One region of the Luteibacter sp. P4_D7_3 genome, then DNA from elsewhere that is predicted to be linked to it. Evidence: riboswitches for the same ligand, from Rfam matches in the RefSeq annotation. Region 1 holds a riboswitch; the other holds the start of a gene.

Region 1 (6,207 bases):
CGACCGGTGGTGGCAGTTCGGTGACACCCTGCTTGCTCCATGCATCCGCGAGGGCGTCGAGCCGCGAGTCGAGATCGGCCAGCTCCGAGGCAGCAACCAGTCCAAGATGTCGCTCCGGCAATGTCATGGCGGCGTCGCGGGGCAGCGCCCCGTGCCAGGTCAGGCCAGGCGGCAGGCTGTCGCGCAGCAAACCGGCGTGGTACGCACTGCCCACCCGATTGGCCAGCACGCCGTGAAGGACAAGCGCCGGACGATACGTTGCCAGCCCGTGCGCCAAGGCGCCGAACGTCTGCGCCATCGCACTGCCGTCGATCACCGCCATCACCGGCAGCCCGAACGCAATCGCCAGATCGGCGCTCGAAGGCGATCCGTCGAACAGCCCCATGACGCCCTCGACGAGGATCAGGTCTGCCTCGCCCGCCGCTTCGTACAGACGGGCGCGGACATCCTCATCGCCACCCATCCAGGGGTCGAGCTGGTACACCGGCGCGCCGCTCGCACGCTCCAGGATCATGGGATCGAGAAAGTCAGGTCCGGTCTTGAACACGCGCACCCGGCGGCCCTGGCGCGCATGGGCTCGTGCCAGGGCGGCGGTGACGCTGGTCTTGCCCTGCCCCGAGGCTGGCGCGGAGACGAGCAACGCCGGGCAATAACGAGTCATAGCTCCACACCCTTCTGCGCACGAATACCCGCCTGGTACGCGTGCTTTACCACGCGCATCTCGGTCACCGTATCCGCGGCGGCGACCAGGTCGTCGGGCGCACCACGGCCTGTGATCACCACGTGCTGGCGCTCGGGCCGTGCCGCGAGGGCGGCCAGCACGCGATCGAGCGGAATGTATTGCTTCACCAGCGCTATGTTCAGTTCGTCGAGCAACACGAAGTCATAGCCCGGATCGCGGAGCATGCCCTCGGCCAGTTCCCATGCCGCCATGGCGGCCATGATGTCGCGGGCCTTGTCCTGGGTCTCCCAGGTATAGCCCTCGCCCATCACGTGATAGTCCAACGGGCCGTCTTCAAACATCCGGAAAAAGCCCTCCTCGCCGGTCGAGAAGCTGCCCTTGATGAATTGAACCACGCCGCAGCGGAAGCCGTGGCCAAGCGATCTGGCGAGCATACCGAAACCGGATGAGCTCTTGCCCTTGCCGTTACCGGTGTTGACCACCAGCACGCCACGGTCGATGGTCGCCTTCGCGATGCGCCGGTCGATTAGCTCCTTCTTCCGGCGCATGCGATCACGATGACGGGCTTCCTCGTCCATCTCTTGCCAGGGAACCGCCTCGTTCATGCGCGTGCCGTCTGGCCGTCACGCGCTTGCGGAAGGAAGCGGAACACCAGCGCCTGGACCACCTCCGACGCCAATACGTACCCGGCCGCCGCACGCACGAACAGCGGTGCCCACTGGGCGAAGCGCTGTAGATACTGAGCCATGTTCGGCTCCGTGTAGCGGCCGCCCAGCCAGTAGAACGCTCCGTTCGACACGGCATACGACAGCGTGGCACTGACCACGATACCCGCGAACACCAGGCCGTGCGAGGCAAGCGAGCCGTTGTAGCGCGGGGCGAGAAGACGGCCTGCATACCAAAGGACGGCGTAAGCAAGCGGGAGGAAGGCGTACGCCACCGTGATGCAGAAGTCGCTCACCCCGGCATAACTCACCGAGTACCAGTCGATCAGCACCGACAGGACCACGAAGCCGACGAAGGCCAGATGCTTGCGCAGATAGATGCCGCCAAGGAAGAACAAGGCCATGGACGCATCGGGTAGATGAAGGGCATCGCCGAAGTGATTGAAGCGCGTGGCGATCATCACTAGCGCGAACAGGCCGGCAACAGCAGTGAACAAGGAACGTGAGAGCGGCTTCATAAGGTGACCTCGAAGGTGGGACGGTTACGAACGGGGCTGGTAACGCAGGGTCAGCATCCAGTTGCGCTCCGGCTGGTTGTAATACTGCGCAGTCTCGTAGCGACGATCGAAAATGTTGTTCGCCGACAGTTCGATTTTCCACGCCGGGGCGAAGGCATAGGCCATGCGAAGATCGGTCAGCGTGTAGCCGCCCAGCCGGTTGGCGTTGGCGGTGTCATCGAAGCGATAGGCCGAAGCGAACACGCTCGCACCGACGCTGAACGCGCCGAAGCTGCGGTCGACATCGATATTTGCGGTGCGACGCGCACGACGCGGCAGCAGGTTTCCGTGCGTGTCATCGTCGCTATCGTCGATCGGCTGCAGCCAGGTGGCGTTTCCGGCGAGGCGCCAGTCACCGATGGTTGTGTCCGCGGCCATCTCGACGCCACGGATGCGCGAGCGGTCGATGTTATTCGCCCCGCCGAACGGGAACAGCGGACCACTCAGGCTCGAGTCGAACACGATCAAATGGTCGATCTTGTTCTGGAAGCCGTTGACGGACCAGTGGCCCCAGCCCGGCGTGCCCCGCAACCCCAGCTCCCAGTTCTTCGATGTCTCCGGGCCCAGATCCGGATTGCCGTAGTCGGGGAAATACAGGTCGTTGAAGGTCGGCGCCTTGAAAGCGGTGCCGTAGCTAGCGGTCACGCGCAAGGTCTTCGTCAGCGCATAGCCGTACTGGAGGCTGCCGGTGGTCTTGCCGCCGAACTGGCTGTTCTCGTCACGACGCACGCTGCCCTGTACGGAGCTGTCGCCGTACTCCTGCTGCCACTCGGCAAACAGCGCGTGGTTGCGGCGTGCATCGACGAGGTAGTCGGTGCTGCCAACCACGCGATCGCGTTGCCAATCGAAGCCCACGGTGGTGAGGCCGGCGCTCTCACCGACGCGACCGAGATCGGCCTGGAGGGAAGCGAGGTCACGATGCGTGTTGAACGTGTCGGCGTAAACGCCATTCTCGTAGTCGGTCGAAAGATCTTCGCTACGGCTCAGGCTGGCGGTGATCAGGATGTCCTGCGCCGGCTTGTAGCGCACGCGGCTGCCCAATACCTGTGTCGCCGACTGGGCAAAGTTGCTGCTGGTGCCGTCGTAGTGGTTGCGGCCTTCCGTACGCGTCGCCGTGGCGTCAGCGTCCCACTGGTCGTCGAAACGCCAGCCGCCCAGCAAAGACAGCGCATTATTCTTGTAACCATCCCTGTCGGGCTCATACGTGAAGCAGCCGGCGCCGCCCGGGCTGGGCTTCCCGCGGCACGCATTGATGCCGTCGGTCTGGTCATGGGTTGCCTGGACGGAGTACCAGCCTTGCGCACCGCGACCGGCGAAACCGACGGAACCGCTCGCCGCGTCGTATGAGCCCACGCCTACCGAGAAGTTCGGTACGAACGCGCCCTCGGGATGACGGGTGAAGATCTGGATGACGCCACCGAGCGCTTCCGAACCGTAAAGGCTGGAGTACGGACCGCGCACGATTTCGATGCGCTCGATCTGGTCGACCGGGATGTCCTGGAAGGCAGCAGTGCCGGAGGTGGCCGAGCCGATCTTGACCCCGTCCACCATCACCAGCACGTGATCGGATTCGGTACCGCGCAGGAACACGGACGTGGCCTTGCCCGGACCGCCGTTGTTGGCGATCGACACGCCCGGGGTACCGCGCAGCAGGTCAGCCAGGGAATGCGGCTGGAGACGCTCGATATCGGCGCGGTCGATCACCGTCGAGGCGGCGAGGACCTGGCTCTGGGTCTGGTCTGTGCGACTGGCCGTGACGACGACCTTGTCCAGATCGGTGGAAGCATCATCGGCGATGGCCGCAGCGGGCACGAGCAAAGCGATCGCGATGGAGACCGCGAGGGTGGAAGAACGAAATGACACAAAACAACTCCTGCTAACCGCGCCTACCCGCGCGGCATCAATGGCGAGGAACAGGAGGCGGGAAGACAGGATCGCGGAGGGCAAAAGGCCGACGGCAACCCACGACATGGCCCTCCGCCTGTCCGGTGTACCTCATGGCCGGTCTCCGGGCTCGCGAGCGCAGGGAATCCCTACCGGACGGCGCCTTCCCATGCCTATGGCACAGTGACTTGATGCCGACCTTTGCTCGCCTACCGTTGCGGGGGCAGCTCCGGAATGGTGGCAGCCTCGAAAGGCCGCGCACGTCACCGGATTCCCGTTTCAATCCTCGGCACTGAAGCCTTGGATCACCTTGGGCGCAAGTAGTGTATCCGAACGCGGCACACGGCGGCATAGATGGCCAATTAAAAGAAGGGTGCGCGGCCGAGCCGGCCGCTGAGTGCCCCAAAAGCCTTAAAAGGTTGCATCGAATTCCTTGCTGCCCGACCACAGCACGGTGTTGTGTTCACCGGTCAATCATCGTCGCCCCACAGGGCGATCAGTGCTCGCGAACCGTCGCGCCTTTCACCGCGTTGGCCAGCCGCTGCTTCATGACCGCATCCGACGGATTGGCGTCGCTTCCGTAGTACAAGGTGTAGAGCACGTTGGTATCGGCACCAGGCGTACCGAGCGTCGTGCCAGCCCAGCTCATGTCGGAGTCCTTGTACGGCTGTCCGTCCCCTGGGTGGGCGCGGGTAACGATGTCCTTCCAGCCGGAAAGATAATCGCGCGGCGAGTCAGGGAATGGCTTCGGATGCCGATTGATGCGTACGGCGGTGTACTTGTCCATATCCGGCTGAGCGCTAATGCCCGCGATACCCAGCGTCGCGCTGCCGTCGCGTCCCAGATAGCCGTAGCTGACGGCGAGCTCACCGTTGGCTTCGATCGGCTGCAAATCCGGGCCATAGCTAAGCGAGAATCCCGCCGGCGCGATGGAAAACCGCTTGCCGAAGTCGATGGCGAGATTCGCAGAGGCCAGCTCCGTGGGCACCCAGTCACCTTGCTGGAGGAATTCCTTCCAGGCAGCGAAGCTACCGTCGTAGGTCGTGGAGATCAGTCCGAGGAGGGTTTCGGTCTGGACGCTATCGGCGTGCCGGAAACGCGACTGCGTCTTCGACAGGAGAACGACATAACCGTCGGGCACGGGTAGCGAGTACACCTCGAGCACGGCGTCGATAGCCGGGAAGGCAAAGTCGCGATGCTGCCAACGCCGATGCCATCGATCGACGACGACAACGTCGCTGATGGGCGACCCGAGCGACGTCATCCTGACTTTCTCGTCGCCCACGTCACGCGTGAACGTGGAGGCTTTGAAGATCAGGTCCACGAGGCCGGCGGCGTCGGAGTACAGCTTGGCCAGGGGCAGATCGTCTGGCTTTCGCACATGCAGCAGTATGACTTTCCCCAACAGGCCGGCATCGACGAAGCCATTGCCTGGAAGTGCTGACTTCGCGTGCTCGGGTATCCAGTAGGTCCACTCGTTGTTAGCACCACGACGAAGTGCCATGGGGTAGGCATCGAGCGGCGCACCGGCGGCAAGGATTTTTTTGCTGCCATCACCCTTGGGAAACATGTTGGCATCCTCCCGGCCGAGAAGCTCCTTCCACTGGGAATCGAAAAAGGTGTCGGCCTGCGCCAGGTAACTCTTGGCGAAATCGTCAAAAGTAAGTGGCAGGTCGACATGCACGCGGAAGATCCCATCCTGGGTCGCGTCCATGAAGATGGCACGGCCCGAGGCACGCCTTTCCGAGTCCACCGATTTCGTCGGCGCATCCAGAACCAGACTGATGGGCAGCGCGAAGTTGAGGTTTTCGTTGGGCGACTTGCGCAACACCACGCCGATCACCTTCCCGTCCTTGTCCAGGAGGGGGCCGCCGCTATTGCCTGGCGATGCGGCCGCCGAGAAGCGGATCCACTTCCACTGGCCATTCTCGTCTTCCGGCGTATCGGACGTGTACAGGCCATCGCGTACCACGACGCCTGTGCCCAACGCATTACCGACCGCGTAAACCGCCTCGTTGAGATGGTTACCACGGTCGACGGCCAGGGGTTTCACGTCCGGCGCGTTGGCCACGGTGAAGACCACAAAATCTTGCGCCAGGGAAAATCCGACGACCTTGTCGATGGCAAAGACCTTGCCGTCCGCGTCACGTAGCAAAGGCGGACCCGAACGGCCGCCAATGCCGTCAATGACCACGTGGAAAGCCGTGACGAAACGGTTCTTGCCAATGGCGAACGCCGTTCCGATCGAATTGTATTTGTCGTTGCGGTATTGGAAGGGGAGCTTTTCCAGCGGGAGCGGCTTCTCGTAGCGTGCGGATGAATCGTCGGGCTTGGCCAGCACCACCTCGAACGTGGCGCCTTTCACCACGGGCAAATGCGACGCGTCCAGGGTGGCGGCAGACAGGCTCTGCGAGAACCA
Region 2 (4,041 bases), on a different contig from region 1:
CGGCTTCTTGCGGTCCACGCCCTGGTTGATGTCCGGGGACTGCTTGCCGATGAGGTTCAGCACGCCGCAGGTTTCGCCGTCGAAGCCGACTTCCGAGGAGTTGTAGCCGATGTCGAGGATGACCTTGCGGGTCAGCGCTTCGAGGTCGATCCAGGCGCTGGTGGTGATTTCACCCGCGACGATGGCGACGCCGGTCTTCACCAGCGTCTCGCAGGCCACGCGGGCACGCGGGTCCTGGGCCAGGATGGCGTCCAGAACGGCGTCCGAGATCTGGTCGGCGATTTTGTCCGGATGGCCTTCGGAGACCGACTCGGAGGTGAAGAGGAAGTTGCTCATCGCAGGTATATATCCTTCTTTACGGATAAAGAGATAAATGGGGGCGCGCCATGATACACGGCCTTTGCCGGGTTTGCAGAGGGAAGGGTACGCCGGGGTGGTGACGATTGCATGGATGTTCAGGCGCCCGGGCCGTCCGAACGGCTGCGCGGTGCCTGGTGGGAGCCGCTTCAGCGGCGATCCGGGGGCGCCAGGGCGTTGCCCGATGGCGCGGGATCGCCGATAAATCGGCTCCTACCAGGCGGGTGCCGTCAGGCCACGGCGGCCAGGCGCTCCCGGGCGGCCTTCGCCACCGCCACCATGCCCTTCAGGGCCTCGGAGACCTCGGGCCAGCCTCGGGTCTTCAATCCGCAGTCGGGGTTCACCCAGAGCTGGTCGGGTCGGAGCACCTGGAGGGCCCGGGCGAGCAGGTCGGCCATTTCGACCTCGGTCGGCACGCGGGGTGAATGGATGTCGTAGACACCCGGACCGATCCCATTGGGATACTTGAAGCGGGTGAACGCGTCGAGCAACTCCATGCGCGACCGGCTGGTCTCGATCGAGATGACATCGGCATCCATGGCGGCCACGGCCTCGATGATGTCGTTGAACTCCGAGTAACACATGTGGGTGTGCACCTGGGTCGAGTCGCTGACCCCACCGGCCGTGATGCGGAACGCATCGACCGCCCATGCCAGGTAGGCGTCCCACTCCGCGCGACGCAACGGCAGACCTTCACGCAACGCCGGTTCGTCGATCTGGACGATGCCGATGCCGGCCTTCTCGAGGTCGTGCACTTCGTCGCGCAAGGCCAGGGCGATCTGCCGGCAAACGTCCGATCGGGGGAGGTCGTCACGCACGAACGACCACTGCAGCATCGTTACCGGGCCGGTGAGCATGCCCTTCATGGGTCGGTCGGTGAGAGACTGTGCATACGCCGACCACGCCACGGTCATCGGTGCGGGACGCGCTACATCGCCATAGATGATCGGCGGCTTGACGCAGCGCGAGCCGTAGCTCTGCACCCAGCCGAGCGACGTGAACGCATAACCGGCCAGCTGCTCGCCGAAGTATTCGACCATGTCGTTGCGCTCAGGCTCGCCGTGCACCAGCACGTCGATGCCGGCCTCTTCCTGGAAGCGAACGACACGCCGCACTTCGTCGCGCAGGATGCCGGTGTACGCATCGTCGTCGAGCTTGCCCGAACGGTGGGCGGCGCGGGCGATACGCAGGTCGTTGGTCTGCGGGAACGAGCCGATCGTCGTCGTCGGCAGGTCGGGAAGGTCGAAGCGCTCACGCTGCACGGCCGCGCGGAAGGCGAAGGCCGAACGACGCTGGCCGAACTGTGGGGTGAGCTGGCGTACGCGGGCGCGAACGTCGGCACGGACTACCTCGCCAGAGCTCTGGCGGCCGACGACGATCTCGTGCTGGCGATTCAGCGTTTTCCGCGCGGCTTCGTCGCCCGCGACGGCATCCGCGTAGCGACGCAGCTCGGCGATCTTCTGCCGCGCGAACGACAGCCATTCGGCGAGGTGTGACGGCAGGTGCTTTTCTTCGGAAACGTCGATCGGCACATGCAGCAGGGAGCACGACGTCGACAGCCACAGGCGATCGCTGCCGAGGCGTGCGAGCAGGCGATCCACGCGGGGAAGGATGGTCGCCGGATCGCTCAGCCAGATGTTGCGGCCATCGAGGACGCCGGCGGAAAGGACCCGGTCGGCCGGCAGGGCATCGAGTACGGCGTCCAGCTGGTCGGGCGCACGGGCAAGATCGACGTGCAGGCCGGCAACCGGCAACGATGTGGCAAGTTCGAGATTGGCACCGAGCTCACCGAAGTAGGTGGCGAGCAGGACGCGCACGCGGCCGTGTGCGGCGATAGCCGCGTAGGTGCGCCGGAAAGCCTCGCGCCACTCCGCGTCCAGATCGAGCACGAGCGTCGGCTCATCCACCTGCACCCAATCGGCGCCTGCCGCTGCGACGGCATCGACGACACTCAACCATGCCGGCAACAGGGCGTCGAGAAGAGCCAGCGGATCGCTGCCATCGACGGTCTTGGACAGGCGCAGGAAGCTGACGGGCCCGAGCAGGACAGGGCGTGCGACGTGACCGGCGGCGATGGCCTCGCGGTATTCGGCGACGACCTTGTCCGGGCGTGCCGTGAAGAATTGTCCCGCCTCGAGCTCCGGGACGATGTAGTGGTAGTTCGTGTCGAACCACTTGGTCATCTCCAGGGCATGCAGATCCACATCGCCGTCCTGATGGCCGCGGGCCATCGCGAAATAGCCCGCCAGGGGGTCGCGGGAGGCGAGTTCGCGGTAGCGCGCGGGGATGGCGTCGACCAGCACGGCCGCGTCGAGCACGTGGTCGTAGAGGGAAAAGTCGTTTACCGGGACACTGTCGGCCCCGGCGTCGCGAGCGAGCTTCCAGTGGCGCTGGCGCAGTTCGCGCGCGACGGCGAGCAGTTCGTCGGCGCGGCTTTCTCCCTTCCAGTGGCTCTCGAGGGCGCGCTTGAGTTCGCGGCGTCGGCCGATGCGGGGGAAGCCCGGGTAAGTTACGTGTGGCATGGATAATTCCTCTTCGTGGCAAAGAGGAGGGAAGGGCGGCTGGTCGCGAACGCACGCGGACTGCCGCGACGAGGCATGGCAGGCGTGGGGCGTCATGCAGGCTAGCCGTCGACCTTCGCCCCCGCGGGCGAACCGGATGCCGCCCCTTGCGGAGCGCCCATCCAGGTCGGGCGGACCGTCCGCGCCCATGACGGCGCGAACGGTCCGGTCGGCGGCAGGTCTTCGGGCTCGTGGATGTGGCACCGGGCTGGTGCCGCCTTGTTCGTCGCTTCCCGGATCCCGTTCGATCCAGTGCCTGTGACGGACTCGTCTCCACATACCGCTGCGGGGCAGCGCCGGATTGACACCGGCTTCCCTCTTGGCTTTATCTCTCTATTCGAATAAAGAGATAAAGACCGCTAACGGGCGGAAAATTAGCCGTATGGACGCCTGAAGTCAATCGATGGCGATGCATCGCCTCGACATCCTGGCGGCGACCATGTGCCGACACCCAGGGAGCGCCACATGACCGCAAGACACATCGTGATGGCGACGGTCGGCTCGCAGGGCGACCTTTTCCCGTTTCTGGCCGCGGGGCGGGAGCTTCGGCAGCGTGGGTATCGTGTGACGATTGGCGCCCACGGCATTCATCGGGACGCCGTGGGCGAGGCGGGGCTCGATTTCGTGCTCGCCAGCGGCATCGCCGAGCCCGAAGACAAGGCGGCGTTCGCGGCGAGGGCCTTTCATCCCTGGCGCGGACCGCGCTTCGTGGTTCGCGACCTCGCCGCCGCGGACGTCGCGAGCAGCTATGCGGCGCTCGCGCCCGTTTGTGCCGATGCGGATGCCATCGTCACCTCCACGCTGGCGTTCGCCGGACAGATCCTTGGCGAGACCCGACGGATCACCTGGCTATCGGCGGCGCTGTCGCCTGCCGTCTTTCTTTCTGCCTTCGATCCACCCGCCACGGGCATCGAGTGGCTGGACCGGTTCCTGCGATCGTCGCCCCGGCGTGGTGCCTGGGTGCGTCGCATCGGCGAAACGGTAACCTCGCCCTGGACGAAAGCGGTGCGAAGCTTCCGGCAATCGCTGGGGCTCGCAACGGTGTCCGCGTGGGGCGATCCGTTTCATCGCGGTCAGCACGCGCGCGATGGCGTGCTGGCCATGTACTCGCCCTTGCTGGGCC

Evidence for each region. Region 1 has a riboswitch for cobalamin ahead of btuB (TonB-dependent vitamin B12 receptor). Riboswitches for the same ligand answer to the same signal wherever they lie in the genome.
Region 2: linked by a shared signal. The riboswitch ahead of metE (5-methyltetrahydropteroyltriglutamate--homocysteine S-methyltransferase) and the one ahead of btuB (TonB-dependent vitamin B12 receptor) in region 1 are both predicted to bind cobalamin.

What each region holds. Positions count from the first base shown of each region.
Region 1 covers NZ_JBFUIT010000118.1:442-6,648, reverse strand. Annotated here, with positions in the region: gene AC1DSN_RS11995 (cobyrinate a,c-diamide synthase) at 1-661, opposite strand, end outside; gene cobO (cob(I)yrinic acid a,c-diamide adenosyltransferase) at 658-1,260, opposite strand; gene AC1DSN_RS11985 (hypothetical protein) at 1,284-1,865, opposite strand; gene btuB (TonB-dependent vitamin B12 receptor) at 1,890-3,767, opposite strand; cobalamin riboswitch at 3,887-4,116, opposite strand; gene AC1DSN_RS11975 (S1 family peptidase) at 4,285-6,207, opposite strand, start outside.
Region 2 covers NZ_JBFUIT010000016.1:8,144-12,184, reverse strand. Annotated here, with positions in the region: gene metK (methionine adenosyltransferase) at 1-336, opposite strand, end outside; gene metE (5-methyltetrahydropteroyltriglutamate--homocysteine S-methyltransferase) at 588-2,879, opposite strand; cobalamin riboswitch at 3,076-3,294, opposite strand; gene AC1DSN_RS03310 (glycosyltransferase) at 3,384-4,041, shown strand, end outside.